Regions from separate parts of the Chelatococcus sp. CO-6 genome, predicted to be linked through region 2. Evidence: predicted binding sites of a transcription regulator. Region 2 holds the regulator's gene; the other holds the start of a gene.

What was found. Region 2 encodes LexA, which represses DNA repair genes until DNA is damaged. Its sites were predicted from a motif close to TGTTCNNNNTGTGTTCNG; they were not measured.
Positions count from the first base shown of each region.
Region 1: the regulator LexA is predicted to act here: its motif matches at 12,469-12,486, upstream of AL346_RS13150 (PA0069 family radical SAM protein).

Region 1 covers NZ_CP012398.1:2,783,333-2,797,897, forward strand. Annotated here, with positions in the region: gene AL346_RS13095 (DUF983 domain-containing protein) at 1-288, shown strand, start outside; gene AL346_RS13100 (SURF1 family protein) at 285-1,031, shown strand; gene thrC (threonine synthase) at 1,254-2,669, shown strand; gene AL346_RS13110 (pitrilysin family protein) at 2,666-3,958, shown strand; gene AL346_RS13115 (GNAT family N-acetyltransferase) at 3,964-4,551, shown strand; gene AL346_RS13120 (EAL domain-containing protein) at 4,712-7,585, shown strand; gene AL346_RS13125 (YqgE/AlgH family protein) at 7,853-8,461, opposite strand; gene AL346_RS13130 (protein-disulfide reductase DsbD domain-containing protein) at 8,589-9,476, shown strand; gene AL346_RS13135 (peroxiredoxin) at 9,524-10,009, shown strand; gene AL346_RS13140 (ribonuclease HII) at 10,045-10,692, opposite strand; gene AL346_RS13145 (VOC family protein) at 10,773-11,213, opposite strand; gene AL346_RS13150 (PA0069 family radical SAM protein) at 11,241-12,434, opposite strand; gene AL346_RS13155 (LysE family translocator) at 12,635-13,234, opposite strand; ZMP/ZTP riboswitch at 13,256-13,337, opposite strand; gene AL346_RS13160 (hypothetical protein) at 13,509-14,012, shown strand; gene moaB (molybdenum cofactor biosynthesis protein B) at 14,037-14,565, opposite strand, start outside.
Region 2 covers NZ_CP012398.1:3,792,696-3,807,260, reverse strand. Annotated here, with positions in the region: gene AL346_RS17830 (peptidylprolyl isomerase) at 1-1,764, shown strand, start outside; gene trpE (anthranilate synthase component I) at 1,771-3,291, shown strand; gene AL346_RS17820 (aminodeoxychorismate/anthranilate synthase component II) at 3,380-3,991, shown strand; gene trpD (anthranilate phosphoribosyltransferase) at 4,002-5,015, shown strand; gene trpC (indole-3-glycerol phosphate synthase TrpC) at 5,023-5,829, shown strand; gene moaC (cyclic pyranopterin monophosphate synthase MoaC) at 5,826-6,329, shown strand; gene glp (gephyrin-like molybdotransferase Glp) at 6,354-7,565, shown strand; gene lexA (transcriptional repressor LexA) at 7,682-8,380, shown strand; gene AL346_RS17790 (ComEC/Rec2 family competence protein) at 8,358-10,649, opposite strand; gene gltX (glutamate--tRNA ligase) at 10,810-12,231, shown strand; gene gltA (citrate synthase) at 12,493-13,785, shown strand; gene lpxB (lipid-A-disaccharide synthase) at 13,866-14,565, opposite strand, start outside.

The sequences.
Region 1 (14,565 bases), 1.0 Mb from region 2:
GACGGCTTCCTCACCGTGGCGCCGAAGTGCAACGCCTGCGGGCTCGACTTCTCCTTCGCCGACGCGGCCGACGGGCCGGCCGTCTTCGTGATGCTCGTCGGCGGCTTCATCGTCTGCGGCTTCGCGCTGTGGCTGGAGCTCACCTACGAGCCGCCGTTCTGGGTCCATCTCGTCGTGTCGCTGCCGCTGGCGCTCGTCGTTTGCCTCGGCATGCTGCGCCCGCTCAAGGGCGTGCTCATCGCCCTGCAATACCATCACAAGGCCGAGGAGGGCCGGCTGGAGAAATGACCGTGGCGGCACGCTGGCGTGGCCTCATCCTTCCCGGTGTCCTGACGCTCCTCGTGCTCGCGGTGCTCCTGTCGCTGAGCGCGTGGCAGTTCTCGCGCATGGGCTGGAAGGAGGCGCTGCTCGCCCGTATCGAGGCCCGCATCGATGCGGCGCCGGTCCCTGTCCCGCCGGAGGCGGACTGGCCGGCCTGGCGGGCGGACGAGGACGAATACCGCCGCGTCACGGTGGAGGGCCGCTTCCTGCACGACAGGGAGGTGCTCGTCCACGGCAATACCCCGCGCGACGAGCGCGGCCGCGTCTTCGCCGGCTATTACGTGCTCACCCCGCTCGCCCGCCCGGACGGCTCGATCGTCGTGGTGAACCGCGGCTTCGTGCCCCTCGAGAACCGCGATCCGGCGACCCGCGCCCCCGGCCAGGTCGAGGGCGAGGTGGTGGTGAGCGGCGTCATGCGCGCGCCGCAGGAGCGGGGCTGGTTCCTGCCTGCCGACGACCCCGCCAAGGGCGAGTGGTTCACGCGCGATCCGGCCGCGATCGCCGCCGCCTTCGGCCTCGCGCGCGTCGCCCCCTTCATCATCGAGGCGGACGGGGCATCCAACCCCGGCGGCCTGCCGCGCGGCGGGCTGACGCGCGTCAGCTTTCCCAACAACCACCTCGAATATGCGCTGACATGGCTCGGCCTCGCCATCGGGCTTCTCGGCGTCTTCGCGGCCTTCGCCACAAGGCGGCTGAAGGGGGCGGCGTAGATTGGGGAGCGCGGAATATCCCCTCCCCCTTGCGGGGAGGGGCAGGGGTGGGGGTGGCTCCGCATGCAGGAGGCTGTCCTCTCCCGTCTCGACCCCCACCCCCAACCCCTCCCCACAAGGGGGAGGGGAGACGAAACGCGCAGCCCCGGCCCCGCGAGCGTCGTCCTTGTCTCGCCATCCTTCGGGGCTTACTGTCCGCCGTCCCATGAGGAGATAGGTTCGGTGCTGCACGTCTCGACCCGCGGGGAGGCGCCCGCGATTGCCTTCAACGAAGCGCTTCTGGCGGGCCTTGCCCGGGATGGCGGGCTCTATGTGCCCGAGACCTGGCCGCAGCTGACGCGCGAGGCGATCGCCGCCTTGGCCGGCAAGTCCTATGCCGCCGCGGCGAACGAGATCGTCGGCGCCCTCGTCGACGGCGACGTGCCGGCCGATGCCCTTTCGGCGATGGTCGCCGAGGCCTATGCCACCTTCCGCCATCCGGCGGTGTGCCCGCTGAACCAGGTGGGCGACAATCTCTTCGTGCTCGAGCTGTTCCACGGGCCGACGCTCGCCTTCAAGGACGTCGCCATGCAGCTGCTCGCGCGGCTCATGGACCACGTGCTGAAGCAGCGCGGCGCCCGGGCGACCATCGTCGGGGCGACCTCCGGCGACACCGGCTCGGCGGCCATCGAGGCCTTCGCCGGGCTCGACCAGGTCGACGTCTTCATCCTCTATCCGCACGGGCGGGTGTCGGAGGTGCAGCGCCGCCAGATGACCACCGTCGCCTCACCCAACGTGCACGCCATCGCGCTCGAGGGCACGTTCGACGACTGCCAGGGCATCCTCAAGGGCCTGTTCAACAACCACCGCTTCCGCGACGAGCTGGCGCTGTCGGGCGTCAATTCCATCAACTGGGCGCGCATCGCGGCGCAGGTGGTCTATTACTTCACCGCCGCCGTCTCGCTCGGCGCGCCGCACCGTCCCGTCTCCTTCACCGTGCCGACGGGTAACTTCGGCGATATCCTCGCGGGCTACGTGGCGAAGCGCATGGGCCTGCCGGTCGGCCGGCTCGGCGTCGCCACCAACGTCAACGACATCCTCGTGCGCACCCTCGCCACGGGTCGCTACGAGACGGCCGGGGTCGCGGCCACCACCTCGCCGTCCATGGACATCCAGGTGTCGTCGAATTTCGAGCGCCTGCTGTTCGAGGCCGGCGGGCGCGACGCTGCCGCTGTCCGGCGCATGATGACGGCGCTCGCCCAGTCTGGCGCCTTCACCGTGGAAGAGCCGCTGCTCGCCGCCATCCGCCGCGATTTCTTCGCCGGGCGGGCGGACGAGGCCGAGGTCGCGGCCGAGATCGGCACGACGTGGCGCGAGGCCGGCTATCTCCTCGATCCGCATACCGCCGTCGGCATGGTGGCGGCCCGGCGGGCACTGAAGGAGGATGCCGCGACGCCGATGGTGGTGCTGTCGACGGCGCATCCGGCCAAGTTCCCCGATGCGGTCGAGGCTGCGAGCGGCGTGCGCCCGCCGCTGCCGCCCCATCTCGCCGATCTCTATGACCGGCCGGAGCGGTTCGACGTGGTCGCCAACGACATCGCCGCCGTCGAGACATTCGTGCGTGCGCGGGCCCGTGCCGCGCGGGGAGCCGCCGCATGAAGGCAGCCGCCGAAGCGGCCGGGGAGAACGGACTGGAGGTTTCGACGCTCGCCAACGGCCTTACCGTGGTGAGCGAGCGCATGCCGCAGGTCGCCACCGTGGCGGTGGGCGTATGGGTGGGCGCAGGCGTGCGCAACGAGCGGCCGCAGGAGCACGGCCTCTCGCATTTCATCGAGCACATGGCCTTCAAGGGCACCGAGCGCCGCTCGGCCCGCGCCATCGCCGAGGCCGTCGAGGCGGTGGGCGGCGACTTCAATGCCGAGACGGGCATCGAGCACACCTCCTATACGGTGCGCCTCTTGCCGGAGGATCTCGACCTTGCGCTCGACATCCTCGCCGACATCCTGACCCGCTCGCGTTTCTCGCCGGATGAGATCGCCCGCGAGAAGTCGGTGATCCTGCAGGAGATCAGCGCCGTCGAGGACACGCCCGAGGACCTCGTCAACGACCTGTTCATGAGCTGCGCCTTCGCCGGCCAGCCGCTCGGCCGTCCCATCCTCGGCACCGCGACGAGCGTGCGCGGCCTCACCCGCGAGCGCCTCGTCGGCTTTCTCGCGCGGGAATATCTCGCCTCCCGGATCGTCGTCGCCGCGGCGGGGGCCGTCGACCATGGCCGGCTCGTCGCGGGCGTCGAGCGGCATTTTGCCGGCATCGGCGCCGGCGCGGGCTCCCCGGCCGAGCCGGCGCGCTTCACGCCGGGCGAGTTGCGGGTCGAGCGCGACATCGAGCAGGTGCAGCTCATGCTCGGCTGGCCGGGCAGGGCGCTCGGAGACGACGGGCATTATGCCCTGCAGGTCTTCGCCAACCTGCTCGGCGGGGGCATGTCCTCGCGCCTCTTCCAGGAGGTGCGCGAGGAGCGCGGCCTCGCCTATGCGGTCGATGCCTTCCACTGGCCCTTCCTGGACACGGGCGTCTTCGGTCTCGCTGCCGGTACGGCGCCGGAGGATGTCGCCGAGCTCGTGCCGGTGGCGCTCGCCTGCCTGCGTGATGCGGCGCTCGCCGCGACGCCCGAGGAGCTCGGCCGCGCGCGGGCGCAGATGAAGGTGGCGCTGCTCACGACGAGCGAATCGGCCATGGGCCGGGCCGACCAGCTGGCGCGGCAGATGCTCGCCTTCGGGCGCATCGTCCCGCGCGCGGAAATCGTCGCCCGGCTCGATGCCCTGACGGTCGAGGATATACGTGCAGCGGGCCGCACCCTGCTAGAATGCCCTCCCGTCGTCGTGGGGCTCGGGCCGGTCGCGCATCTGCCGGCGCCTGCCGATGTCCAGACGATGCTCGCTGGAAAGTGAACGCCATGGTGCTGTTCCGCTTCACGCCCCACAACGAGGCCCTGCCGGCCGTGCGTGGCGAGGGGCTGTACCTCAGGGCACCGCAGATGGCCGATTTTTCCCAGTGGGCCGCCCTGAGGGCGGAAAGCCGGCGCTTCCTGGAGCCGTGGGAGCCGCTCTGGCCGGCCGACGACCTGACGCGCAGCTCCTTCCGCCGCCGCGTGCGCCGCTACGCCCAGGAGATCGCCAGCGACACGGCCTATCCCTTCCTCATCTTCCGGCAGGACGACGACGTTCTGCTGGGGGGGCTGACGCTCGGCTTCGTGCGGCGCGGCGTCGCCCAGACCTGCACGCTCGGCTACTGGGTCGGCGAGCGCTATGCCCGCCAGGGGCATATGACGCGGGCGGTGCGGGCCGCCGTCGGCTTCGCCTTCCGCAACCTCGCCCTGCGCCGGGTGGAGGCGGCCTGCCTGCCGTCCAACGCCGCCTCCATCCGTCTCCTCGAAAAGGTCGGATTCAGCCGCGAAGGCTACGCCCGCCGCTACCTGTGCATTGCGGGCACGTGGCAGGACCATCTCCTCTATGCCCTGTTGAGTGATGACATCGTCTCGTGAGTGCGACAGAGCCCGGCCGGGGAGCGGGCGGCGTCGGGGCGCGGCCCCGCTGTGGGCGGTCCTGTGGGCTTTGCCCCGCCTCTTGCCCTCGCCCGGCCGGCCCGATACGACTGGGCAGCCTTCCGATGCGCCCACCCGCGAGATCCCCGCGTTGCATCTCCTGCGTAGACTGACGCTTCTCCTGTCGGCCCTCGTCGCCCTTGCCGCCCTCGCGGTACCGGCGGGGGCGGTGGAGTCGGTGCGCGTGACGCTCGATGCCCAGGCCATCGACCTCATGCCGGCCGTCGAGTTCTACAAGTCGGAAGGCGACCTCATCCAGATTCCCATCGCGCCGGGGCCGGACGGCATCGTCCGCCGCATCGCGGTGAAGGCGCGCGACGGCGGCACACGGCCGGACTGGATGGTCTTCGCGCTCACCAACGATACGGACGAGCAGATCGACCGGCTGCTCGTCGCGCCGCACTACCGCCTCGTCGGCTCCGGCGTCATCTGGCCCGACCTCGGCGCCTCGCGCATCACCGCCATCACGGCGAGCCAGGGCATCCGCCCGGAGCGCGAGGAGAGCCCCGACGCCGACATCTTCACGCTGACGCTCGACCCCGGCACGACCGTCACCTTCGTCGCCGAGCTGCGCACGCCGAACCTGCCGCAGCTCTATCTGTGGGAGCCGGAGGCCTACAAGAAGAAGATCAACGGCCTCACCCTCTACAAGGGCATCATCATCGGCATCGCCGGGCTGCTCGCCCTGTTCCTCACCATCGTCTTCGTGGTGAAGGGGGCGGTGATCTTCCCCGCGGCGGCGGCGCTCGCCTGGGCGGTGCTCGCCTATGCCTGCATCGATTTCGGCTTCCTGCAGCAGATCTTCCCGGCGACCTCCTCGGCGGACCGCATCTATCGCGCGGCGGCGGAGGCCGTGCTCGCCGCGACGCTGCTCGTCTTCCTCTTCGCCTATCTGAACCTCAACCGATGGCACGTGCGCTACAGCCACGTGACGGCCGGCTGGCTCGTCTTCCTCGCCGCGCTCGTGGGGCTCGCCGTCTTCGATGCGCCGGTCGCGGCCGGCGTTGCGCGCATTTCCATCGCGGCGGTGGCGGCCATCGGTTTCGCGCTCGTCATCCATCTCGCCAGCCACCGCTACGACCGGGCGGTGATGCTCATCCCCACCTGGCTGCTGCTGCTGGTCTGGGTGACGGCGGCGGCCTTCACCGTGCTCGGCCAGATCTCGCGCGACCTCGTGCCGCCGGCGCTCATCGGCGGGCTGGTGCTCATCGTCATGCTCATCGGCTTCACGGTGATGCAGCACGCCTTCTCGGGCGGCGCCATCGCGCAGGGCCTCGTCAGCGACACCGAGCGCAAGGCGCTGGCGCTCGCCGGGGCCGGCGACATCGTCTTCGACTGGGACGTGATGGGCGACAAGATCTACGTCAGCCCCGAGGTCGAGCTGCAGCTGGGGCTGAAGCGCGGCTCCCTCGAGGGGCCGGCCTCGGCCTGGCTCGATGTGATGCACGCCTTCGACCGCGACCGCTATCGCGCCACCCTCGATGCCGTGCTGGAGCAACGGCGCGGCCGGGTGGTGCAGGACTTCCGCCTGCGTTCGGCGAGCGGCCAGTACCACTGGTTCAACCTCAAGGCGCGGCCCGTCGTCGGCTCCGACGGCGAGGTCATCCGCGTCGTCGGCACCCTGGCGGACGTGACGGATGCGCGCACGGCCGAGGAGCGGCTGCTGCACGATGCGGTGCACGACAACCTCACCGGCCTGCCCAACCGCGAATTGTTCTACGACCGGCTCGAGGCGGCGCTCGTCTACGCCCAGGGCGACGACAGCATCCGCCCGACGGTGATCGTGGTCGATCTCGACCGCTTCAAGCAGGTCAACGAATCGGTCGGCCTGTCGGCCGGCGATTCCATCCTGCTCACCATCTCGCGGCGGCTCGGGCGCCTCCTGCGCCCGCAGGACACGCTCGCCCGCATCTCCGGCGACGAGCTCGCCATCATCCTCGTCTCCGAGCGCGAGCCCGATCGCATCATCTCGTTTGCCGGCATGATCCGCCGGGCGGTCACGACGCCCGTGACCTTCGCCGAGCGCGAGATCTTCCTCACCGCCTCCATCGGCATCGCCCTGCACGATCCGCAGGCCGAGGCGCGCGGCGAGGAGATGCTGAAGAACGCCGAGATCGCCATGATCCACGCCAAGAAGCAGGGCGGGGATCGCATCGAGGTGTTCCGCCCGACGATGCGTGCCGAGCGTTCCGACAAGCTCACCATCGAGAGCGACCTGCGCCGGGCGCTCGACCGCGGCGAGATGAAGGTCTTCTTCCAGCCCATCGTGCGGCTGGACGACCGCACGGTCGCCGGCTTCGAGGCGCTGCTGCGCTGGGACCACCCGCGCCACGGCCGGCTCGGCCCGCACGACTTCATCCCCATCGCCGAGGAGACGGGGCTCATCGTCGACCTCGGCCTCTTCGCGCTGGAGCGCACGGCGCGCGAGCTCGCCGCCTGGCAGCGGGCGCTCGACGTCGAGCCGCCGATCTTCGCCAGCGTCAACATCTCGAGCCGCCAGCTCCTGCGGCACGACCTCCTGCACGACGTGAAGACCGTCCTCGCCCGCTTCGCCGTCCATCCGGGCTCGCTCAAGCTGGAGCTGACCGAGAGCCTCGTGATGGAGAACCCGGAATACGCGGCGCAGATGCTGGCGCGCATCCGCGACCTCGGGGCGGGCCTGTCGCTCGACGATTTCGGCACCGGCTATTCGGCGCTGTCCTACCTGCAGCGCTTCCCCTTCGACACCATCAAGATCGACCAGTCCTTCGTGCGGCAGATGGCGAACGGCGGCCGCCCGGTCATCCTGCGCTCCATCGTCACCCTCGCGCACGACCTCGGCATGGATGTCGTCGCCGAGGGGGTGGAGGACGAATCGGACGCCGTGGCGCTGCTGCAGCTCGGCTGCGAATACGCCCAGGGCTATGCTTTCGGCGAGCCGATGAGCGCGCTCGAAGCGCGCAAGCTCGTCGGCGCGGCGCACGAGGCGGCGTAACATTCAGCGTTGGCGAGCACGCTTCGGGATAGCCCGCTGGCGTAGATGCGGCTCGCCCGCCAAGGTCTGCGCGGTGTGCAGCGCAAGGCCCGGTGCGCAACGCTCTCCGTCATGCCCGCGCCTGTCGCGGGCATCCACGCGCGGTACTGCAACGTCAGAGGCGTGGATGGCCGGGCCAAGCCCGGCCAGGACGGGTGGAGCACGCGTTCCGGCGTCTGAGCGGGAGTGAGGCAATCCCGGCCTGGCCAGCCGGTCCGGAAGGGCGCCTCAGGCGTGCCCGGCCTCGCCGGAGAGCATCCCCGGATCGATGCCGAGCATGCGCAGGGCGCGGTCGTATTTGGCTTCCAGCGGCACGTTGAAGATCAGCTCCGGATCGGCCGGGCAGTTCAGCCAGCCGTTGGCCTGGATCTCGCTTTCGAGCTGCCCGGCGCCCCAGCCGGCATAGCCGAGGGCCAAGAGGGCACTGTGCGGGCCCTGGCCGCGGGCGATGGCGCGCAGGATGTCGATCGTCGCCGTCAGGCAGATCTCGTCGTCGATCGGCAGGGTCGAATTGTCGATGAAGAAGTCGGGCGAGTGCAGCACGAAGCCGCGTCCCGTCTCCACCGGCCCGCCGCGCAGCACGAGCACGCGGTCGCGCTGCGGCAGGCGGATCGCTTCCTCGGCATTGATGATGTCGAGCTGGACGAGGAGATCGGGGAAATTGAGCTCCGTCGCGCGCTTGTTGACGACGATGCCCATCGCGCCTTCTTCCGAATGGGCGCAGACATAGATCACCGAACGCGCAAACCGCTCGTCCTGCATGCCCGGCATGGCGAGCAGCAACTGGCCGTCCAGATAGTCCTTGTCGGCTTCGGCCGACTTTCGCACGAGCGACATCAGCTCTCCTTCTCTCAAGAATATGCTACGGCGCGCCCATAGCTTTTCAATGCTTTTTGATGCCTCCTTGTTGCGCTTCACGGCTTCGTGGCTCGCCATGACAGCGGCAGGAGGGTATTCCGGCGCCATGTCGATCGGATGTTTCAGGGACGGGACGGCCGGGCGGGCCGCAGCCATCTGCGGCGTGCTGGCACTGGCCACCCTATGGCTCGGCACCGCGGTCCCGACGGCGCCTGCCGTCGCCGAACCCGCGCCTTCGGCGAAAGCACAGGGCGAGCGGTCCTCCATTGCGCTCCTCTCCGCCGGGCGCATGCCGGACGGGGCCTGGCGGGCCGGCCTCAGCATCGCCCTCGAGCCGGGCTTCAAGACCTACTGGCGCGATCCGGGCGATTCGGGTGTGCCGCCGGTCTTCGACTGGTCGGGCTCGCGCAATGTCGCCCGGGTCGAGGTGGAATGGCCGGCGCCGCGCCGCTTCTTCGACGGCGTCGGCTGGTCGATCGGCTACAAGGAGGATGTCGTGCTGCCGCTGCGCGTCGTCGCGCAGGATGCCGGCGCACCCGTCGTGCTCGATCTCAAGCTCGACTATGCGATCTGCGAGAAGCTCTGCATCCCGACCGGCGGCCATGTAGCACGGGAACTCACCGAATCGGCTGAGGACGCGGCGGCGCTCGCTCCCTTCGTCGCCCGCGTCCCGCGGGAGGTCGAGCTGGGTGAGGAGGCCGCCGGCCTTGCGGTCGAGACCGCGGCCATCGAGCGGAAGGGGGACGACATCGCCGTCGTCGCCCGCATCGCGGGCGGAGGGCTGGAGGACGTCTTCGTCGAGGGCGAGAGCGGCTGGTACTTCGACAAGGCCGAGCTGACGCGCCAGGACGACGCCCGCACTCTTGCCCGCGTCCCGGTCGCCGACCGGCCGAAGGCGGCCGCGGGCCCGACGGCGGCGAAGCTCACGGTCGTCGGCAAGGCCGGCGCGATATCCGTCTCGGCGAGGCTCGACGCGGTGGCCAAGGCACGCTAACTCAGGAGGGAGCCTCTCGGCTGACTTTCCCTGGAAGGAGCGTTGTCATGGCCATTGCAGTTGGTGATCGCCTGCCGTCCGTAACCTTTCGCGTCATGACGCCCGACGGGCCGGCAGCGCGCACCACGGACGACATCTTCAAGGGCCGCAAGGTCGTGCTCTTCGCCGTGCCCGGCGCCTTCACGCCCACCTGCCACAAGAACCACCTGCCGGGCTTCCTCGCCAAGGCCGACGAGATCAAGGCCCGCGGCATCGACGCCATCGCGGTGACGGCGGCCAACGACGTCTTCGTCATGGATGCCTGGGGCAAGGCCTCGGGCGCTGAGGGCGTTATCGAGTTCCTGGCCGACGGCAACGGCGATTTCGCCAAGGCAGTCGGGCTCGCCTTCGACGGTTCGGGCTTCGGCCTCGGCACGCGCTCGCAGCGCTACTCGATGGTCGTCGAGGATGGCGTCGTCACGCAGCTCAACGTCGAGGACGCGCCCGGCAAGGCGGATGTCTCCGGCGCGGCGCACCTCCTCGCGCAGCTCTGACGTGAGGCCGGGCGCTTCCTCGTGAGGCGCCCGGCTCACTCCAACCGCATCGGCGCAAAGCTCATGCGGTGGAAGGGCGAAGGCCCGTGCGCGGCGATGGCCTCGAGATGCGCCGCCGTGGCGTAGCCAACGTGCGACGAGAAGCCGTAGGCGGGGAACTGCCGGCACAGCCGCGCCATCAGCCGGTCGCGCGTCACCTTGGCGACGATCGAGGCCGCCGCGATCGATGCCACCGTGAGGTCGCCCTTGATGACCGCTTCCGTCGCGCAGGGCGCATCGGGCGGGCAGTCGTTGCCGTCGATGAAGGCGTGTAGTGGCCGCACCGGCAGGCCGCGCAGGGCCCGCGCCATGGCCGCGAGCGTCGCCTGGCGGATATTGACGCTGTCGATGATGCGGGCGGGCACGCTCGCCACCGACACGGCCGCGCTGTCGAGGATGAAGGCATAGAGCATCTCGCGCCGGGCGGGGGTGAGCCTCTTCGAATCCGTCAGCCCCTCGGGAATGCGCTCCGGGTCGAGCACCACGGCTGCCGCCACCACCGGGCCGGCGAGGGGGCCGCGGCCCACCTCGTCCACGCCGGCGACGGGCCAGATACCGCGCCCGCGGCAGTCCGCCTCCCGCGTGAAGGATGCTGACGCGAGGTCGGGGACCGCCGGCGAATCAGTGACGTCGATGCGCTTCATGCGGCCATCATGGCGCGCATGCGCGCAGGCTCAAGGCCCGATTCGAGAAGGCTCGCCCGCGGGGGGTGCGAAAGCCGCCGTCAGTCCGGCAGGACCATCAGCCCGCGCGCGTCGAGCGGCACGAAGGGATTGAAGGCCACCTCCCACGGGTGGCCGTCGGGATCGGCGAAATAGCCCGAATAGCCGCCCCAATCGGCTTTGGTGCCGGGCTTCAGCAGGCGCCCGCCGGCGGCGACCGCGGCATCGAGCGCAGCATCCACCGCCTTCTCGTCCGGCAGGTTGATGGCGAGGGTGAAGCCGCCGAAGCCCGGTGGCGTCAGCGGGAGCTTCGCGTCCTCGGCGAGCTTGTCCCGGTCCCACAGGGCGAGCGCGAGATTGTCGAGGCCGAGGAAGGTGATGGATGCCTCGTAGGCGCGCGCCTTCGGCTGCCAGCCGAGCTTCTCGTAGAAGCGCTGGCTCGCGGCGCGGTCCGTGACGCCGAGGGTGATGAGGTTGACGCGGGCAGGAACGGCAGCGGTCATCGGTCTTTCCTTTCGGTCTTGGGTCTTTCAGAAGAGGCTGAGCTGCTCGGCGCCGCGGCGGGGCGGGGAGAAGAGGTCCGTCCTGAGCCGCGTGCGGCGCTTGTTGAAGCCGAGGCGCTCGGCCGCCATCTCGAAGCGCCGGCCGATCATCCAGGCATAAGGACCGGAGCCCACCATGCGCTGCCCCCAGCTCGAATCATAGTCCTTGCCGCCGCGCGTCGAGCGGATGAGCGACAGCACGTGCCGGGCCTTGTCGGGATAGTTGCTCATTAGCCAGTCGCGCACGATGTCGCGCACCTCGAGCGGCAGGCGCAGCATGACATAGCCCGCCTCGCGCGCGCCTGCGGCATGCGTCGCGGCGAGGATGTCCTCGATCTCGGCATCGTTGATGGCCGGCACGATGGGGGCGACGAGCACGGTGACGGGAATGCCGGCCTCGCTGAGCCGGCGGATGGTGTCGAGCCGGCGCTGCGGCGTGGCCGCCCGCGGCTCCATCGTGCGGGCGAGCTTGGCGTCGAGCGTCGTGACGGAGATCGCCACCTTGGCGAGGCCCCGCGCCGCCATCGGCGCGAGGAGGTCGATGTCGCGCGTCACCAGGGCCGACTTGGTGACGATGCCGACCGGATGGCCGGCCCTGTCCAGCACCTCCAGGATGCCGCGCATGAGGCGGAACTTGCGCTCGATGGGCTGGTAGGGATCGGTGTTGGTGCCGATGGCGAGCGTGCGCGGCACGTAGCCGGAGGCCGACAGCTCCTTCTCGAGCAGCGCCGGTGCATCCGGCTTGGCGAAGAGCTTCGATTCGAAGTCGAGCCCCGGTGACAGGCCCATATAGGCGTGGGTCGGCCGGGCGAAGCAGTAGACGCAGCCGTGCTCGCAGCCGCGATAGGGGTTCACCGAACGGTCGAAGGAGATGTCGGGCGAATCGTTGCGCGTGATGATCGTGCGCGCCTTCTCCGTCTGCACCTCCGTCTTGAACGGGGGCAGCTCGGCAAGACCCTCCCAGCCGTCGTCGACATCCTCCCTATGGGTCGGCTCGTAGCGCGCCACGGGGTTGCTGACGGCCCCGCGTCCGCGCCGCCGCTCCGGGTCGATGCGGTGGCCGACAAGGGCGAGCGGATCCGCCGGGCCGACCTGCGGCACCTCCTTCAGCGGATCGCGCCCCCGGCTGGCGCGCGGCGGGGTGGCAGGGGCAGGTGAATGAGAGACGGCTCGGGCCCGCATGGGCGCCTCCGATTTCCAGCAGCGATCGTTGAACGAGAACATATAGAGAACAAAATTGTTCCCCTGTCCAGTGGTCGCCGCGGCGGAGGCGTGGCGAAGGGGGCAGCCGGCGTCGCATCCGGCGGCCCGAAACGGGGCTGGAACGAAGGCCTTTGCGGGGGCGGTGCCGCTACGTTTTCCGACGCAGCTTGCCGGGATGGCTACAGAAACGATGCCACGGCGACGGAAAGAATGAGCAGGCCCGCGAAGGACATGTTCACGGCGCGCCCCACCCTGGGGTTCACCACGCTGCGCGCAAGCAGCGCGCCGGCGGCGAGCCAAAGCAAGTTCACGAGAACGATGGTGGCGAGCAGCAACGCTCCTTTCGCAAACTGGTCGGCGACGGCGCTGTTCGGCCATAGGGAATAGCGTGAGAACACCGCCGCCACGGCGACATAGGCCTTGGGGTTGGCCAGCGAGAGGGTCACGCCCGCATACCAGCGCGGGGCGCGGCCGGGCGCTTCCGCGGCGGCCGTCCCGAGCGGCGGCGCCGTGGCGATCCTGTATGCCAGGAAGATGAGATAGGCGCTCGCGGCAAAGGTCACGACCGGCGCGATCCGGGGATAGGAAAGCACCGCCGCCCAGAGGCCCGAGCCGACCAGGGCCACGACGGCGACCATTCCGAGATTGAGCCCGGCCATGTAGGCCAGCCCCCGCCGCACGCCGAAGGCCGCTCCGAGCGCCGCCAGGCTGAACGTGTTGGGGCCGGGGCTCCCGACGAGGGCGAGCGATGTCAGAAGAAACAGGGGTACGGCGTCCATAGGGCCTCCACTCGCGATCTTGGAGTTGGCCCAGGCGGACGGCGGAACAGTGCTGCGCTCCCCGATGGTTCCCCATCTCATGCCGCCAGTCACACAGCACGATGCGAGCGTATCGGCCGCTCGCCCGGCGGGCAAGCCGCATACATCGGGATGTTGGGCGCGGCTGGCGGCGGCGGGCTCGCACCTGCCACCGAGGATTCGGGCCGTCCATGGTCCTGCCGCTAAGACAGCGTGCCGCAGCGTCATGGCGAGGTGCCTGCGCTAGGCTTCCGGCATGATTTCCGTCCTGATCATGGCCAATGGCGATACGGAAGGCCTCGGCGCGACGCTGGCGGCTCTCGTGCCCGGCGTCGCGGCGGCGGTCGTGCGCGAGGCCATCATCATCGATTGCGGCGAGGACAGGGATGCCGCGCGCGTCGCCGAGGCCGTGGGCGCCTCGCTCGTGCGGGCCGGGGGTGGCGAAGCCGGCTGGCGCGAGGGGGTGCGCGAGGCGCGGGGCCCCTGGCTCATGCTGCTCAAGGCCGGCGACGTGCCGACGGCGAACTGGATCGCCGTGATGGAGCGCTTCCTGCGCCGCCAGGCCGGCCGGACGACGGGATTGTGGCTCGGTGGCTCGTGCATCGTGCCGCTCGGCCGCTTGAGGCACGTGGCCCAGGGGCTCTTCGGCCGCGCGCCGCTCGGCCCGCGCATGCTGCTGTCGAAGGCCCACGTGGTCGCCGGCCATCGCCGGCCGATGATGCTGCCGGCGCTGCCGGTCGCCTTCGAGGCGGCCGGTTGAGACCGGGGTGTGATCCCCGTCCGTTCAGTTGCCGGTTCCACGCCTCAGGTGCTCGTCGAGCCGCGGCATGATCTCGACGAAATTGCACGGCCGTTGGCGATAATCGAGCTGCGCGGCGAGGATGCCGTCCCAGGCGTCCTTGCAGGCGCCGGGGGAGCCCGGCAGCACGAAGATGTAGGTTGCGCCCGCGACGCCCGCGGTCGCCCGTGACTGCAGGGTCGAGGTGCCGATCTTGTCGTAGGAGATGCGGTGGAAGACGGCGGAAAAGCCGTCCATGCGCTTCTCGAACAGGGGCTCGATGGCCTCGGGCGTCACGTCCCGGCCGGTGAATCCCGTGCCGCCCGTGGTGATGACGGCATCGATGCCGGGATCGGCGATCCATCCCTTGACGGTAGCGCGGATCTCGTCGACCTCGTCCGGCACGATGGCGCGGGCGGCGAGGCGATGGCCGGCCGCCTCGAGGCGCTGAACCAGCGTGTCGCCGGACCTGTCGTCGGCGAGGCTGCGCGTGTCCGACACGGTCAGCACGGCGATGGAGAGCGGGATGAAGGGG
Region 2 (14,565 bases):
GACCGTGAAATCGGCGTCGAGCAGGTGCGCACCGCCTACCAGAACGAGCTGCAGCAGCTCTCGCGCCGCTTCGGCCGCTCGATCACCGCCGACCAGGCGCGCGCGCTCGGTCTCGAGCAGCAGCTCCTCGGCCGCCTGATCGCGGAAGCGGCGCTCGACGAGCGCGCATCCGAGCTCGGCCTCGCCGTGTCGCGCGACACGGCGGGCGAAGCCATCGTCAAGGATCCGGCCTTCCGCAACGCCAGCGGCCAGTTCGACCGCTTCGCCTTCGACAGCATCCTGCGCGCCAACGGCCTGACCGAGCAGGGCTTCATCACCGAGCAGCAGGCCGTCCTCGCCCGCCGCCAGCTGGCCGATGCGCTCACCGGCGCCATCGTGCCGCCGCTCGCGATGCGCGAGGCCGTCTACCGCTACGGCGCCGAGCGGCGCAGCATCGCCTATGTCGAGTTGCCGGCCTCGCTCGCCGGCGACGTCGGCGCGCCTGACGATGCCGCGCTGCAGGCCTTCTTCGACGAACGCAAGGCCGCCTTCCGCGCGCCGGAATACCGCACGGTCTCCATCCTGTCGCTGCGACCAGAGGATCTCGCCAAGCCCGGCGAGGTGTCCGACGCGGACGCCACGGCGCGCTACGAGGAGGTGAAGGCCCGCCGCTTCACGACGCCCGAAACCCGCAAGCTGCAGCAGCTGTCCTTCCCTTCGCAGGAGGAGGCGAATGCCGCGCGCGAGAAGATCCTCGCCGGCGCGTCCCTCGCCGACATCGCCACCGAGCGCGGCGTGCGGCCGGAGGACATCGAGATCGGCACCTTCACCCGCGAGCAGATGATCGATCCGGCGGTGGCGGAAGCGGCCTTCGCCCTCTCCGCCGGAGACGTGAGCACGCCGGTCAGCGGCCGCTTCGGCATCGTGCTCGTGCGTGCTGCCGAGGTCACGCCCGCCGCGGTGCGGCCCTTCGCGGAGGTCGCCGACGAGCTCAAGCGGGAGATCGCCATCGAGCGCGCCCGCTCGCTCCTCGATGAGACCCACGACCGCATCGAGGACCAGCGCATCGCCGGCAAGCCGCTCACCGAGATCGCGCGGGAATTCTCGCTGAACGAGCGCACGATCGGCCCGCTCGACCAGGGCGGCAACGGCAAGGACGGACAGCCCGTCGCCGACATTCCCGAGCGCGAGGTGCTGCTGCGCTCGGCCTTCGAGACCGATATCGGTGCCGACAACGAGGCGCTGCGCCTCGCCGACGGCGGCTATCTCTGGTACGACGTGACCAATGTGGAGAGCGCGCGCGACCGCACGCTCGACGAGGTGCGCGCCGACGTCGCCGCCCAGTGGCGGGTCGACGAGATCGCCCGGCGCCTGTCGGACAAGGCGCAGGAGATCGTCACCCGGCTCGACCAGGGCGAAACCATCGAGGCCATCGCCGCCGAGCTCTCGCTCGAGGCAAGGACCGCGGAAGGCCTCGCCCGCGGCCAGGCCCAGGACGGCCTGCCGGCCAATGTCGTGACGCAGGTCTTCTCCGTCCATGCCGGCAAGGCCGCCTCCGCCGGGATCGGCGACGGCGACCGCCGCGTCGTCTTCAAGGTGACGGCGGCGACGGTGCCGGAGTTCGTGACCTCGACCCAGGAGGCGGAGCGCCTGCAGGGCCAGCTCGCGACGGCGATGACGGACGACATCCTCGGCGAATATGTCGCCAGCCTGCAGAGCGAGCTCAACGTGCGCATCAACCAGCAGGCCCTGCGCACGGCGCTCGGCACCAGCGGCGAGTTCTGAGGCGCCATGCAGCCGACCCCTTCCTTCGAGGATTTCGCCGCCGGCTACGAGAAAGGCGCGGCAAGCGTCGTGAGCGCGACGCTGGTCGCGGATCTCGAGACGCCGGTCGCAGCCTTCCTCAAGCTCACGGACGGCGGGCAGGCGCCCGCCTTCCTGCTCGAATCGGTCGAAGGCGGCGCCGTGCGCGGCCGCTATTCGATGATCGGCCTCAGGCCCGACCTCATCTGGCGCTGCCGGGATGGGCGAGCCGAGATCAACCGGGACGCCCTCAACCGGCCGCAGGACTTCGTGCCGGAGGCAGCGGCCCCGCTCGACAGCCTGAGGGCCCTCATCGCCGAGAGCCGCATCCCGCTCGCGGGCGACCTGCCGCCGATGGCGGCCGGCATCTTCGGCTATCTCGGCTACGACATGGTGCGGCTGATGGAGCGCCTGCCGCACCAGCCGGCCGATGCCCTCTGCCTGCCGGATGCGGTCTTGGTGCGCCCCACCGTCATGGTGGTCTTCGACGCCGTCAGGGACGAGCTCTCGCTCGTCACGCCCGTGCGGCCGAAGGAGGGCGTCTCCGCCCGCGCGGCCTACGAGGCGGCGCTGGCGCGGCTCGATGCGACGCTCGAGGCGCTGGAGCGCCCCCTGCCCCACGATGCGCGCTTCGATCCCTCCGCCATCGCGGCGCCGGCGCCCGTCTCCAACACCACGCCGGACGAATTCAAGGCCATGGTGGCGCGGGCGAAGGAATACATCCGCGCCGGCGACATCTTCCAGGTGGTGCTGTCGCAGCGCTTCGAGGCGCCGTTCACGCTGCCGGCGCTGTCGCTCTACCGCTCGCTGCGCCGGCTCAACCCCTCGCCCTTCCTCTGCTATCTCGACTTTCTCGACTTCCAGATCGTCTGCTCGAGCCCGGAGATCCTCGTGCGGGTGCGCGAGGGCAAGGTGACGATCCGGCCCATCGCCGGCACGCGCCGGCGCGGGGCGACGCCCGAGGAGGACAAGGCGCTCGCCGAGGAGCTGCTGGCGGACCCGAAGGAGCGGGCCGAGCATCTCATGCTGCTCGACCTCGGCCGCAACGATGTCGGCCGCGTCAGCGAGATCGGCTCGGTGACGGTCACCGACAGCTTCTTCCTCGAATATTACAGCCAGGTGATGCACATCGTCTCCAACGTCGAAGGCCGGCTCGATCCGCGCCACGACGCGCTCGACGCCCTCGTCGCCGGCTTTCCGGCCGGCACGGTCTCCGGCGCGCCCAAGGTGCGGGCCATGGAGATCATCGACGAACTGGAGAAGGAGAAGCGCGGCGCCTATGCCGGCTGCATCGGCTATTTCGGCGCCGACGGCGAGATGGATACCTGCATCGTGCTGCGCACCGCCGTGGTGAAGGACGGCCGCATGGCCGTGCAGGCCGGCGCCGGCATCGTCTATGATTCCGACCCGGAGTTCGAGCAGCAGGAATGCATCAGCAAGGCGAAGGCCCAGTTCCGCGCCGCCGAGGATGCGGTGCGCTTCGCCATGCGCGCGCGACGGGGGCAATGATGCGGCGGGAGCGATGGCGCCGGCTTCTGGAGGCTTGACCCACCACTGCCCCGACGGGCAAAGCTTTGTCTCTCAGAAAGCCACGCGCATGTTCCGCATCCTCCTCGTCGACAACTACGATTCCTTCACCTGGAATCTCGTGCATCTCATCGGGGCGCTCGGCCCCGAGATCGACGTGCGCCGCAACGACGCCATCACCGCCGACGAGGTGCTGGCGCTCGACCCCGACGCCATCGTCCTCTCCCCCGGCCCGTGCACGCCCAACGAGGCGGGCATCTGCCTCGAGCTCATCGAGAAGGCCGCACCGAGCGTGCCGATGTTCGGCGTCTGCCTCGGCCTGCAGGCCATGGGCCAGGCCTTCGGCGGCGAGGTGGTGCGCGCGCCCTTGCCGATGCACGGCAAGATCTCGCGCGTGCATCACAAGGGAGAGGGCCTCTTCCGCGGCATCAACGGCCCGTTCGAGGCCACGCGCTACCACTCGCTCATCGTGGCGCGCGAGACCTGCCCGGCCGACCTTGCCGTCACCGCCGAGAGCGAGGACGGCCTCGTGATGGCCATGGCGCACCGCCGGCTGCCGCTCCACGGCGTGCAGTTCCACCCCGAGAGCATCCTCTCGGAGCATGGCGCGACCATGATGCGCAATTTCCTCGATATCGCCGCGCGCTGGAACGAGACCGGGCGCCCCGCAAGAACGAGCTGACGGAACACCGATGGACGCCTTCAAACCCTTCATCGCCAAAGTCGCCACCGGTGTCTCGCTGAGTCGCGAGGAGGCCCGCCAGGCCTTCGACACCCTGCTCTCGGGCGAGGTGACGCCGGCCCAGAGCGGCGCCTTCCTGATGGCGCTGCGCGTGCGCGGCGAAACGGTGGACGAGATCGCCGGCGCGGTCGAGGCGCTGCGCGCACGCATGGTGCGCGTCAGCGCCCCGGCGGGCGCCATCGACATCGTCGGCACCGGCGGCGACAACTCGGGCAGCTACAACGTCTCGACGCTCGCCTCCATCATCGCCGCCGCCTGCGGCGTGCCGGTCGCCAAGCACGGCAACCGGGCCGCCTCGTCGAAATCCGGCGCCGCCGACGTGCTCGCCGCGCTCGACGTCAAGGTGGGGCTCGACCCGGCCGGTATCGAGCGCTGCCTTGCCGCGGCCGGCGTCGGCTTCATGTTCGCGCCCACCCACCACGCCTCCATGCGCCATGTGGCGCCGGTGCGCGTCGAACTCGGCACCCGCACCGTCTTCAACCTCATCGGGCCGCTCGCCAATCCGGCCGGCGTGCGCCACCAGCTGCTCGGCGTCTATTCCGAGAGCTGGCTCCAGCCGCTCGTCGAGGTGCTCGCCGCCCTCGGCGCGCAGCGCGTCTGGGCCGTGCACGGATCCGACGGGCTCGACGAGATGACGACGACCGGGCCGACCTCGGTGGTGGCGCTGGAGGACGGGCGCATCCGCCGCTTCACCGTCACGCCGGAGGATGTCGGGCTTGCCCGGGCGTCGATCGCCGACCTGCGCGGCGGCGAGGCCGAGCACAATGCGGCCGCGCTGCGCGCGGTGCTCGCCGGGGAGAAGACGCCCTACCGCGACATCGCCGTGCTCAATGCCGCCGCCGGCCTCGTGGTCGCCGGCAAGGCCGCCGACCTCAAGGAGGGCGTTGCCGCCGCCGAGGCCGCCCTCGACAGCGGCGCCGCACGCGCTACGCTCGAGCGGCTCGTTGCCGCGTCGAATGCGTGAGGGCCCCATGAGCGATATTCTGGCGAAGATCGAAGCCTACAAGCGCCGCGAGATCGCGGCGGCGAAGACGCGCATCCCGCACGAGGAGATGGTGCGCCTCGCCCATGCCGCCCCGGCCCCGCGCCCGTTCCTCGCCGCCGTCGAGGCCCATCTGGCCGCGGACCGGCCGGCCCTCATCGCGGAGATCAAAAAGGCGAGCCCGTCGAAGGGTCTCATCCGCGCCGATTTCGACCCGCCGGCGCTGGCGAAGGCCTATGCGGACGGCGGCGCGAGCTGCCTGTCGGTGCTGACGGACGGCCCCTCCTTCCAGGGCCATCCGGATTATCTCGGCGCGGCGCGCGCGGCCTCCGGCCTGCCCGCCCTGCGCAAGGACTTCCTGTTCGAGCCCTATCAGGTCTACGAAGCGCGCACGTGGGGCGCCGACTGCATCCTCGTCATCATGGCCTCCGTCAGCGACGAAGAGGCGCGCGCGCTCGTCGGCACTGCCGAGGAACTCGCCATGGACGTCCTCGTCGAGGTGCACGATGCCGAGGAGCTCGACCGCGCGCTGGCCCTCGACGTGCGCATGATCGGCATCAACAACCGCGACCTGCGCACCTTCGAGACGTCGCTCGCCGTCAGCGAGACGCTGGCGCCGCGCATTCCCTCCGGCCACATCATCGTCGGCGAGAGCGGCATCTTCACCCATGCCGACATCACGCGGCTTGCGGGCGTCGGCATCCGCACCTTCCTCGTCGGCGAAAGCCTGATGCGCCAGACGGACGTGGCGGCCGCGACCCGCGCCCTCCTCTTCGGTGAGGCCGAGGCGGCATGACGCGGCTCACGCACGTCGACGCCTCGGGCAAGGCCAACATGGTCGACGTGGGCGACAAGGCCGTGACGCAGCGCGTCGCGCAGGCGGAGGGCCATGTCCTCATGCTGCCGGAGACGCTCGCCCTCATCCGCTCGGGCGAAGCCAAGAAGGGCGACGTGCTCGCCACGGCCCGCATCGCCGGCATCATGGCGGCGAAGCGGACGCACGAGCTCATCCCCCTCTGCCATCCGCTGAACCTGACCAAGGTGAAGGTCGACTGCACCATCGACGAGGCGCTTCCGGGCGTACGCGTGACGGGCGAGGCGCGCGTCACGGGCCAGACCGGCGTCGAGATGGAGGCGCTGACCGCCGTCTCCGTCGCCTGCCTCACCATCTACGACATGGTGAAGGCCGCCGACCGGGCCATGCGCATCGAGGGCATCCGCCTCCTCGCCAAGAGCGGCGGCAAGTCCGGCGATTTCCGCGCCGGCGACCGGCCGGATGCGGAGAAGACGGCATGAGGAGGCCAGCATGAGGAGGCCAGCTTGGCCCTGACGCCGGTCGCCGATGCGCTCGCCGGCATCCTCGCCGGCGCGAGTCCTGTCCGCGAGCAGGAGACGGTGACGCTGCACCGGGCCGCGGGCCGCACGCTCGCCGCGGACGTTGCCGCCCTGCGCACCCAGCCGCCCTTCACCGCCTCGGCGATGGACGGCTATGCCGTGCGTGCCGCCGATGTCGCGGCCGTTCCCGCGCGCCTCTCGCTGATCGGCACCAGTGCCGCCGGCCATGCCTTTGAGGGCGCGGTCGGGTCCGGCCAATGCGTGCGCATCTTCACGGGCGCGCCCGTGCCGGCGGGCGCCGACGCCATCCTGATCCAGGAGAATGCCCGCGCCGAGGGGGATTGGGTCGAAGCGCTGTCCACGGTGGCGGCGGGGCGCTTCGTGCGCGAGGCCGGGCTTGATTTCCACGAAGGCAAGGTCCTGCTGCAGGCCGGCCGGCGGCTCGGCCCCTCGGCGGTCGCGCTCGCCGCGGCCATGGGGCACGCCACGCTGCCGGTGGTGCGGCGGCCGCGCGTCGCCATTCTCGCAACGGGAGACGAACTCGTCCGCCCCGGCGAGCCGACCGGCCCCGACCAGATCGTCGCCTCCAACACCTATGCCGTCGCGGCCATCGCCGAACGGGCCGGCGCAGAGGCCATCGACCTCGGCATCGCGGGGGACGATCTTGCCGTGCTCTCTGCCGCGATCGATGCGGCCAAGGAGGCCGGGGCCGACGTCCTCGTGACGCTCGGCGGCGCCTCGGTGGGCGATCACGATCTCGTGCAGCGCGCCCTTTCGGCGCAGGGGTGGCAGCTCGGCTTCTGGCGCATCGCCATGCGCCCGGGCAAGCCCCTGATGCACGGGCGCCTCGGCGCCATGGCCGTGCTCGGCCTGCCGGGCAATCCCGTCTCCAGCATCGTGTGCTCGCTCATCTTCCTCGCGCCGCTCGTGCGGGCGCTGAGCGGCGATCCGGATGCGGCCGAAATCGCGACCCTGCCGGCCCGGCTCGGCACCGATTTGCCGGCCAATGACGAGCGGCAGGACTATCTGCGCGCCCGCCTCGCGACGGCCGACGACGGCACCCTCGTCGCCAGCCCCTTCCCGCGCCAGGACAGCTCCATGCTGCGCCTGATGGCGGAGGCCGAGGCGCTCGTCCTGCGTGCGCCCCATGCCCCCGCCGCCCGGGCGGGCGAGCCCTGCCGCATCATCCGGCTCTGACTTTCCCGCGTCGGTTGAACTTGCGGAACACACCGAGAACGTCTAATCTCGTTCATGATTTGTTTTCGACTCGCATCGACAATGCGATTCGACGAGGGGGAGCGAGATCGCCGGCCATGCTGACGCGCAAACAGCACGAACTCCTGCGTTTCATCCACGAACGCCTGCGTGAGACCGGCGTGCCGCCGTCCTTCGACGAGATGAAGGAAGCGCTCGACCTCAAGTCGAAATCCGGCATCCATCGCCTCATCGTGGCGCTGGAGGAGCGCGGCTTCATTCGCCGGCTTCCGAACCGCGCCCGGGCGCTCGAGGTGCTGCGCCTGCCGGACGGCGTCGCCGCTGCCCCGCGCGGCCGCTTCAACCCGAGCGTCGTCGAGGGCGGGCTCGGCAAGGTGCGCGCGCCGGCGCCCCAGGCGGTCGAACCCGCGGTCCAGACGGTGGCGATCCCCGTCATGGGCCGGATCGCGGCCGGCACGCCCATTTCCGCCATCCAGAGCCGCAGCCACACCGTTTCGCTGCCACCGGACATGCTGGGCAGCGGCGAGCACTTCGCGCTCGAGGTGCGCGGCGACTCGATGATCGAGGCCGGCATTCTCGACGGCGATACGGTCGTCATCCGCAAGCAGGATACGGCGAATACGGGCGATATCGTCGTCGCCCTGATCGATGACGAGGAAGCGACGCTGAAGCGCCTGAGGCGCCGCGGCTCCTCCATCGCGCTCGAGGCGGCCAACCCGGCCTACGAGACGCGCGTGCTCGGCCCCGACCGGGTGCGCATCCAGGGCAAGCTCGTCAATCTGCTGCGTCGCTACTGACGTCGGGCTCCTGATCTTCGCCGCCCGTCTCATCGGCTGACGGTGGGGGTGGTCGACCGGTCGCGGCACTGGCCGACTGGCGCAACGGCCGTGAGGGAAGTGCCTGCATCCAGGCGCGGCGCTCGTCGGGGGGCAACTGGCCGATGAGTCGATCGCTGCCGCCTTTCCCGAGGATGACGGCCATTGCGCCGTTTTCGCGCAGCTTCGTGCGGTCGATCACCACGGGCGCTGCACAGCCGGGCGGGACGGTGAGCGCCGTGACGAGGATATCGGCCCGCCGGCAGTCCTCGACGAAGGCCGAGGGGCGGCGCACCAGGGCGACCATGCGGCCGTCGACCGCCTGCATGGTGCAGCCGTCGCGGTCGCAGAAGACTCCGCTTTTGAGGCTTTCGTCGCCCGGCTGCCTCGCATCGCCGTCTGCGCGCAGCCATTGCGCGACGACGAAGGACGAGGCGCGGCCGAGCACGGCGAGGCGACCCTCCGTCCCCCGGACGGCCGCGCTCGCACCGTTGCGGTCGACGAAGATGTCGGGCCGCGCAGCTCCGGCGGCGATGGCGAGGGCGGCGGCTGCGGGCACGGCGGCGAGCCAGCGCAGCGGCGAGATGCAGATGGTCAGGACGAGCAGCGCCAGCGAGAAGAGGATGAGCGCGCTGCCCGGAAAGGCCGGTATCGCCACCACGGACAGGCGCCAGTCCTGCATGGCATGGGAGACGGCGAGCACGATGGCCGTGCCCTGCCCCATCAGCCACCAGATGGGCGCGTCGAGGCCGAAGGGGTTGAGCAGCACCCCGAGCACCGCCGCCGGCATGACGATGAAGGAGACGAAGGGTAGCGCGATGCCGTTGCCGACGACGCTCAGCGGCATGGCGGTCTGGAAATGATAGGCGCCATAGGCCCCCGTCGCCAGGGAGGCGACGAGCGTCGTCACGACGAGGGCGACGGTCCACCGCCAGGCATGGCGCAGGACGCGCGCGACCGGGCCGAGCGACGCCTCGCCCCTGCCCGCGCGGGCCGCCTGCCATTCCGCCAGCGCCACGAGGCAGGCGACCGCCGAGAACGACATCTGGAAGCTCGGCCCGAGCACCGCCTCCGGCTCGAGGGCGAGGCACAGGATGGCGGCGAAGGCGAGATTGCGCATCGAGAGCGCCGGCCGATCGGCGAGGATGGCGCCGAGCATGGTCAGCGTCATGATCAGCGCCCGCTGGGTGGCGACGTCGGCGCCCGAGAACAGGCAGTAGCCCATGGCCCCCGCCATGGCCGTCGCGGCGGCGATCTTCTTGATCGGCCACGTGAGGGCGATGGCCGGAAAGAGCGCGAGGAGCGCGCGCACGGCCCAGAACACCGTGCCGGCGGCCAACGCCATGTGCAGGCCGGAGATCGACACGATGTGATAGAGGCCGGCGGCGCGCAGGGCCTCGTTGGTGTCCTCGGTGATGAGGCCGCGCTTGCCGGTGACGAGCGCGGCCGAGACCGCCCCCTCCTGCCCGCCCGCGGCGCGGGCGATGCGCGCCGTCAGCGCATTGCGCGTCTCGTCGAGCCATGTCGCAAGGCCCAGGCGCCAGTCCGGTGGCCGTGGCGGGGCACCGATCTCGACACGCCCCACAAGAGAGCCCACGGCGCCGATGCCGCGGAAGAAGGCGTCGCGCGTGAAATCGTAGCCGCCGGGCCAGGCCGCCCCGGGCGGCGGCATCAGGCGGGCGGTGGCCTTGATGAAGTCGCCCGCGCGCAGCCGGGCCGGCTCGCGCATCGACACCCGCACCCGCGCCGGGCGCTCGCCGTCGCCGAGATTGCCGAGCGTCTCGACGCGCACGACGGCGCGCGGCCCCTGCGGCCGCTCCTCCACGCTTTCGACGAAGCCGGTGAGCGGCGCGATGGTCACGCGGGCGAGCACCGGCGCCTCCACCCGGGCCGTCCGGGCCGCACCGGCGAGGAAGCCGGCAAAGAGAAAGGCGGCGGCAACCGCCGCGACGAAGGCCGCATAGCGTCGCGAAACGGCTGCCACCCCGATGGTGACGGCAAGCGCCACGACAGGCGCCCAGACGCTCGGCTCGCGGTCGGCCGCGAAATAGAGCAGCACCCCGATGCCGAAGCTCACCGCCGCCCAGGGGAACAGGCGCCGGTGCGTGCCCTCCTCGTCGAGGCAGCGGGTAAGAAACGAGCCGACATCGGCAAGGGACAGGCCACCAGCCAGAACGGCGCCGCGTCCGCCGGTCGCGCGATCGAGCACGGCGGCAACGGCACGGGCCTGGCGGGATCGGTCCGACGGCATGCGGAGCGAGGAATTCCTTACGTCTGACGGCAGGTCATGCTACACGAGCGCCCGCCGCATTGAACCATCAAGTCGCCGGATTTTGCGAGCAGCAGAAACGCGGCATGCGGCAAGCTCGCATCGATTCGTCACCGCCACCTTCCGAGAGTTCCGAACACCCATGTCAGGCACGGTCGTCACCCGCTTCGCGCCTTCGCCCACGGGCTTCCTCCACATCGGCGGCGCCCGCACGGCCCTGTTCAACTGGCTCTTCGCCCGCCACCACGGCGGCAAGATGCTGCTGCGCATCGAGGATACCGACCGGGAACGCTCCACCGAGGCCGCGATCCAGGCGATCCTCGACGGCATGACCTGGCTCGGCCTCGACTGGGACGGCGAGGTCGTGCACCAGTTCGCGCGCGCCGCGCGTCATCGCGAAGTGGCGGAGGAGCTGCTGCGCCGGGGCAAGGCCTATTACTGCTACGCCACGCCCGAGGAGCTCGAGGAGATGCGCGCGCTCGCCCGCAAGGAGGGGCGGCCGATGCGCTACGACGGGCGCTGGCGCGACCGCGATCCCGCCGAGGCGCCCGCCGGCGTCAAGCCCGTCATCCGCCTCAAGGCACCGCAGACCGGCGAGACCGTGGTGGACGATCAGGTCCAGGGCCGCGTGACGTGGCAGAACAAGGACCTCGACGACCTCGTTCTGCTGCGCTCCGACGGCACGCCGACCTACATGCTTGCCGTCGTCGTCGACGACCACGACATGGGCGTCACCCACATCATCCGCGGCGACGACCATCTGACGAACGCGGCGCGGCAGACGCAGATCTATGAGGCGCTCGGCTGGGCGGTGCCGGTGATGGCGCATATCCCGCTCATCCACGGGCCGGACGGCGCCAAGCTGTCCAAGCGGCACGGGGCGCTCGGCATCGACGCCTACCGGTCCATGGGCTACCTGCCGGCGGCCCTGCGCAACTATCTCGTGCGCCTCGGCTGGAGCCACGGCGACCAGGAGGTCTTCTCCACCGAGGAGATGACCGCGGCCTTCAACCTCACCAGCATCGGCCGCTCGCCCGCCCGCTTCGATTTCGCCAAGCTGGAGAACCTCAACGGCCATTACATGCGGCTCGCGCCGGACGAAGAGCTTCTCCAGGCCATCGAGGCGCTGCTGCCGGAGATCGGCCCGGCCCGCGGCCTCGGCGCGTCGCTGGAGCCGTCCCTGCGGGAGAATCTGCTCGCCGCCATGCCCGGCCTCAAGGAGCGCGCCAAGACGCTGATCGAGCTCCTCGACAGCGCCTCCTATCTTTATGCGTCGCGCCCCCTCGCGCTCGACGACAAGGCGCGCGGCATTCTCGATGATGCCGCCCGGGGGCGGCTCGGGCAGGTGCTGCGTCGCCTCGAGGGCCTCGACGCGTGGACGCCGGGGGAAACGGAGGCCGCCGTGCGCGCGGCCGCCGAGGAGGCGGGCGTCAAGCTCGGCCTGATGGCGCAGCCACTCAGGGCGGCGCTGACGGGGCGCTCCACCTCGCCCGGCCTGTTCGACGTCATGGAGGTGCTCGGCCGCGAGGAGAGCCTGGCGCGGCTGCGCGACCAGGCCCGCTGACGGGCCTCGACCAGACACTTTGATGCGGCGCAGCAACGACTTGCCCCAAGGGTTGCGGCGCCGGCATTGTCGCCCGACAAGTCCCGCTTCCGGCGCTGCTTGAACGCATGCCGCGAATGCGATACGCAGGCCTCGATCTTATCTCGATCGGATCGAAAACCGCGGGACGGCGGAGCGGAAAGGCAATCACAGCCAAGGGGTCAGCCCCCTGCCGATGAGCCGTTGTCCTGTGCGCTTTACCCGAAGAAAGGGGATGCATCCATGAGCGCAGGAACGGGCACGTTCTCCATCGACGGCAAGAATATCGACCTTGCCGTGCGAGAGGGAACGATTGGGCCGAGCGTCGTCGACATCGCGCCGCTCTACAAAAATGCCGGGATGTTCACTTACGATCCGGGTTTCACCTCGACCGCGAGCTGCGAGTCCAAGATCACCTATATCGACGGTGACGAGGGCGTGCTTCTCTACCGCGGCTACCCGATCGAGCAGCTCGCCGAGCACGGCGACTTCCTGGAAACCTGCTACCTCCTCCTCTACGGGGAGCTGCCCACGGCGAGCCAGAAGGCCGATTTCGACTACCGCGTGACGCGCCATACGATGGTGCACGAGCAGATGACGCGGTTCTTCCAGGGCTTCCGCCGCGACGCCCACCCGATGGCGATCCTCGTCGCCTCGGTCGGCGCCCTTTCGGCCTTCTATCACGACTCCACCGACATCTCCGATCCGCAGCAGCGCATGATCGCCTCCATGCGCATGATCGCGAAGGTGCCGACGCTTGCGGCCATGGCCTATAAATATTCCATCGGCCAGCCGTTCATGTATCCGAAGAACAACCTCGACTACACGTCGAACTTCCTGCACATGTGCTTCGGCGTGCCGTGCGAGGAATACGTGCCGAACCCGGTGCTCGCCCGGGCGATGGACCGCATCTTCATCCTGCATGCCGACCACGAGCAGAATGCCTCCACCTCGACGGTGAGGCTCGCCGGTTCCTCGGGCGCCAATCCCTTCGCCTGCATCGCGGCGGGCGTTGCCTGCCTGTGGGGCCCGGCTCACGGGGGCGCCAACGAGGCGGCGCTCAAGATGCTGGAAGAGATCGGCACGCCCGACCGGATCCCCGAGTTCATCGCCCGCGCGAAGGACAAGAACGATCCGTTCCGCCTCATGGGCTTCGGCCACCGGGTCTACAAGAACTACGACCCGCGGGCCAAGATCATGCAGCGCACGACGCACGAGGTGCTGAACGAGCTCGGCATCAAGGACGACCCGCTGCTCGACGTCGCCATGGAGCTCGAGCGCATCGCCCTGCACGACGAATATTTCATCGAGAAGAAGCTCTATCCGAACATCGACTTCTACTCGGGCATCACGCTGAAGGCGATGGGCTTCCCCACCTCCATGTTCACCGTGCTGTTCGCGCTAGCCCGCACCGTCGGCTGGATCGCGCAGTGGAAGGAGATGATCGAGGATCCGTCCCAGAAGATCGGCCGCCCGCGCCAGCTCTACACCGGCGCGCCGCAGCGCGACTACACCCCGATCGCCCAGCGCTCCTGAGCGGTTCGGATGAAACGAAAGGGCCCCTCGCGGGGCCCTTTTTCGTGTCCTCGTCGTTCTTGCCTCGGCTTCCCCGCTGCTCAGCGCCCGGCGACGGCGAGCACGATGCGCGCGGCCCTCTCGCTCGGCTCCTCGTCACCGATGCGCATCGCCGCGTCGAGGCGGGCGAGCGCGGCCAGCTGGGCCTGCCTTTCCGGCCCCTCCTCGATCAGCGGCGCGAGCGTGCCGGCAAGCTTCTCGGGCGTGCAGTCCCATTGCAGGCGCTCGGGAATGGCGCTCTCGCCGAGGATGAGATTGGCGAGGGTGATGGTCGATACGGTGAGGAAGTGCCGCACCTGGGATTCGAGCCAGCCCACCTTGTAGGCGACCACCATGGGCACGCCAGACAAGGCAAGCTCCAGGGTGACCGTGCCGGAGGCAGCCAAGGCCGCGTGGGCCTGCCGGAAGGCCGCCAGCTTGGCCGCAGCGCCGCGGACGATCTGCGGCTTCACCGGCCAGGTGGCGACAGCGGCCTCGATCTCATCGGCGAGGTGCGGGACGACCGGCATCAGCCAATGCAGCGATCGCCGGCTCGCCGCCTCGACCAGCGGCAAGGTCTCGCGAAAGACCGGCATGAGCCGCGACACCTCGGAGCGGCGGCTGCCGGGCAGCACCAGAACCGTCGCGGGCACCCCTTCGGCAAGGGCCGGCCGCTCCCCGCTTGCCGGGCGCAACTCGGCCAGTCGCTCGATGAGCGGATGGCCGACATAGCTGCATTGAGGGCCGCCGAGACGCGCGTGG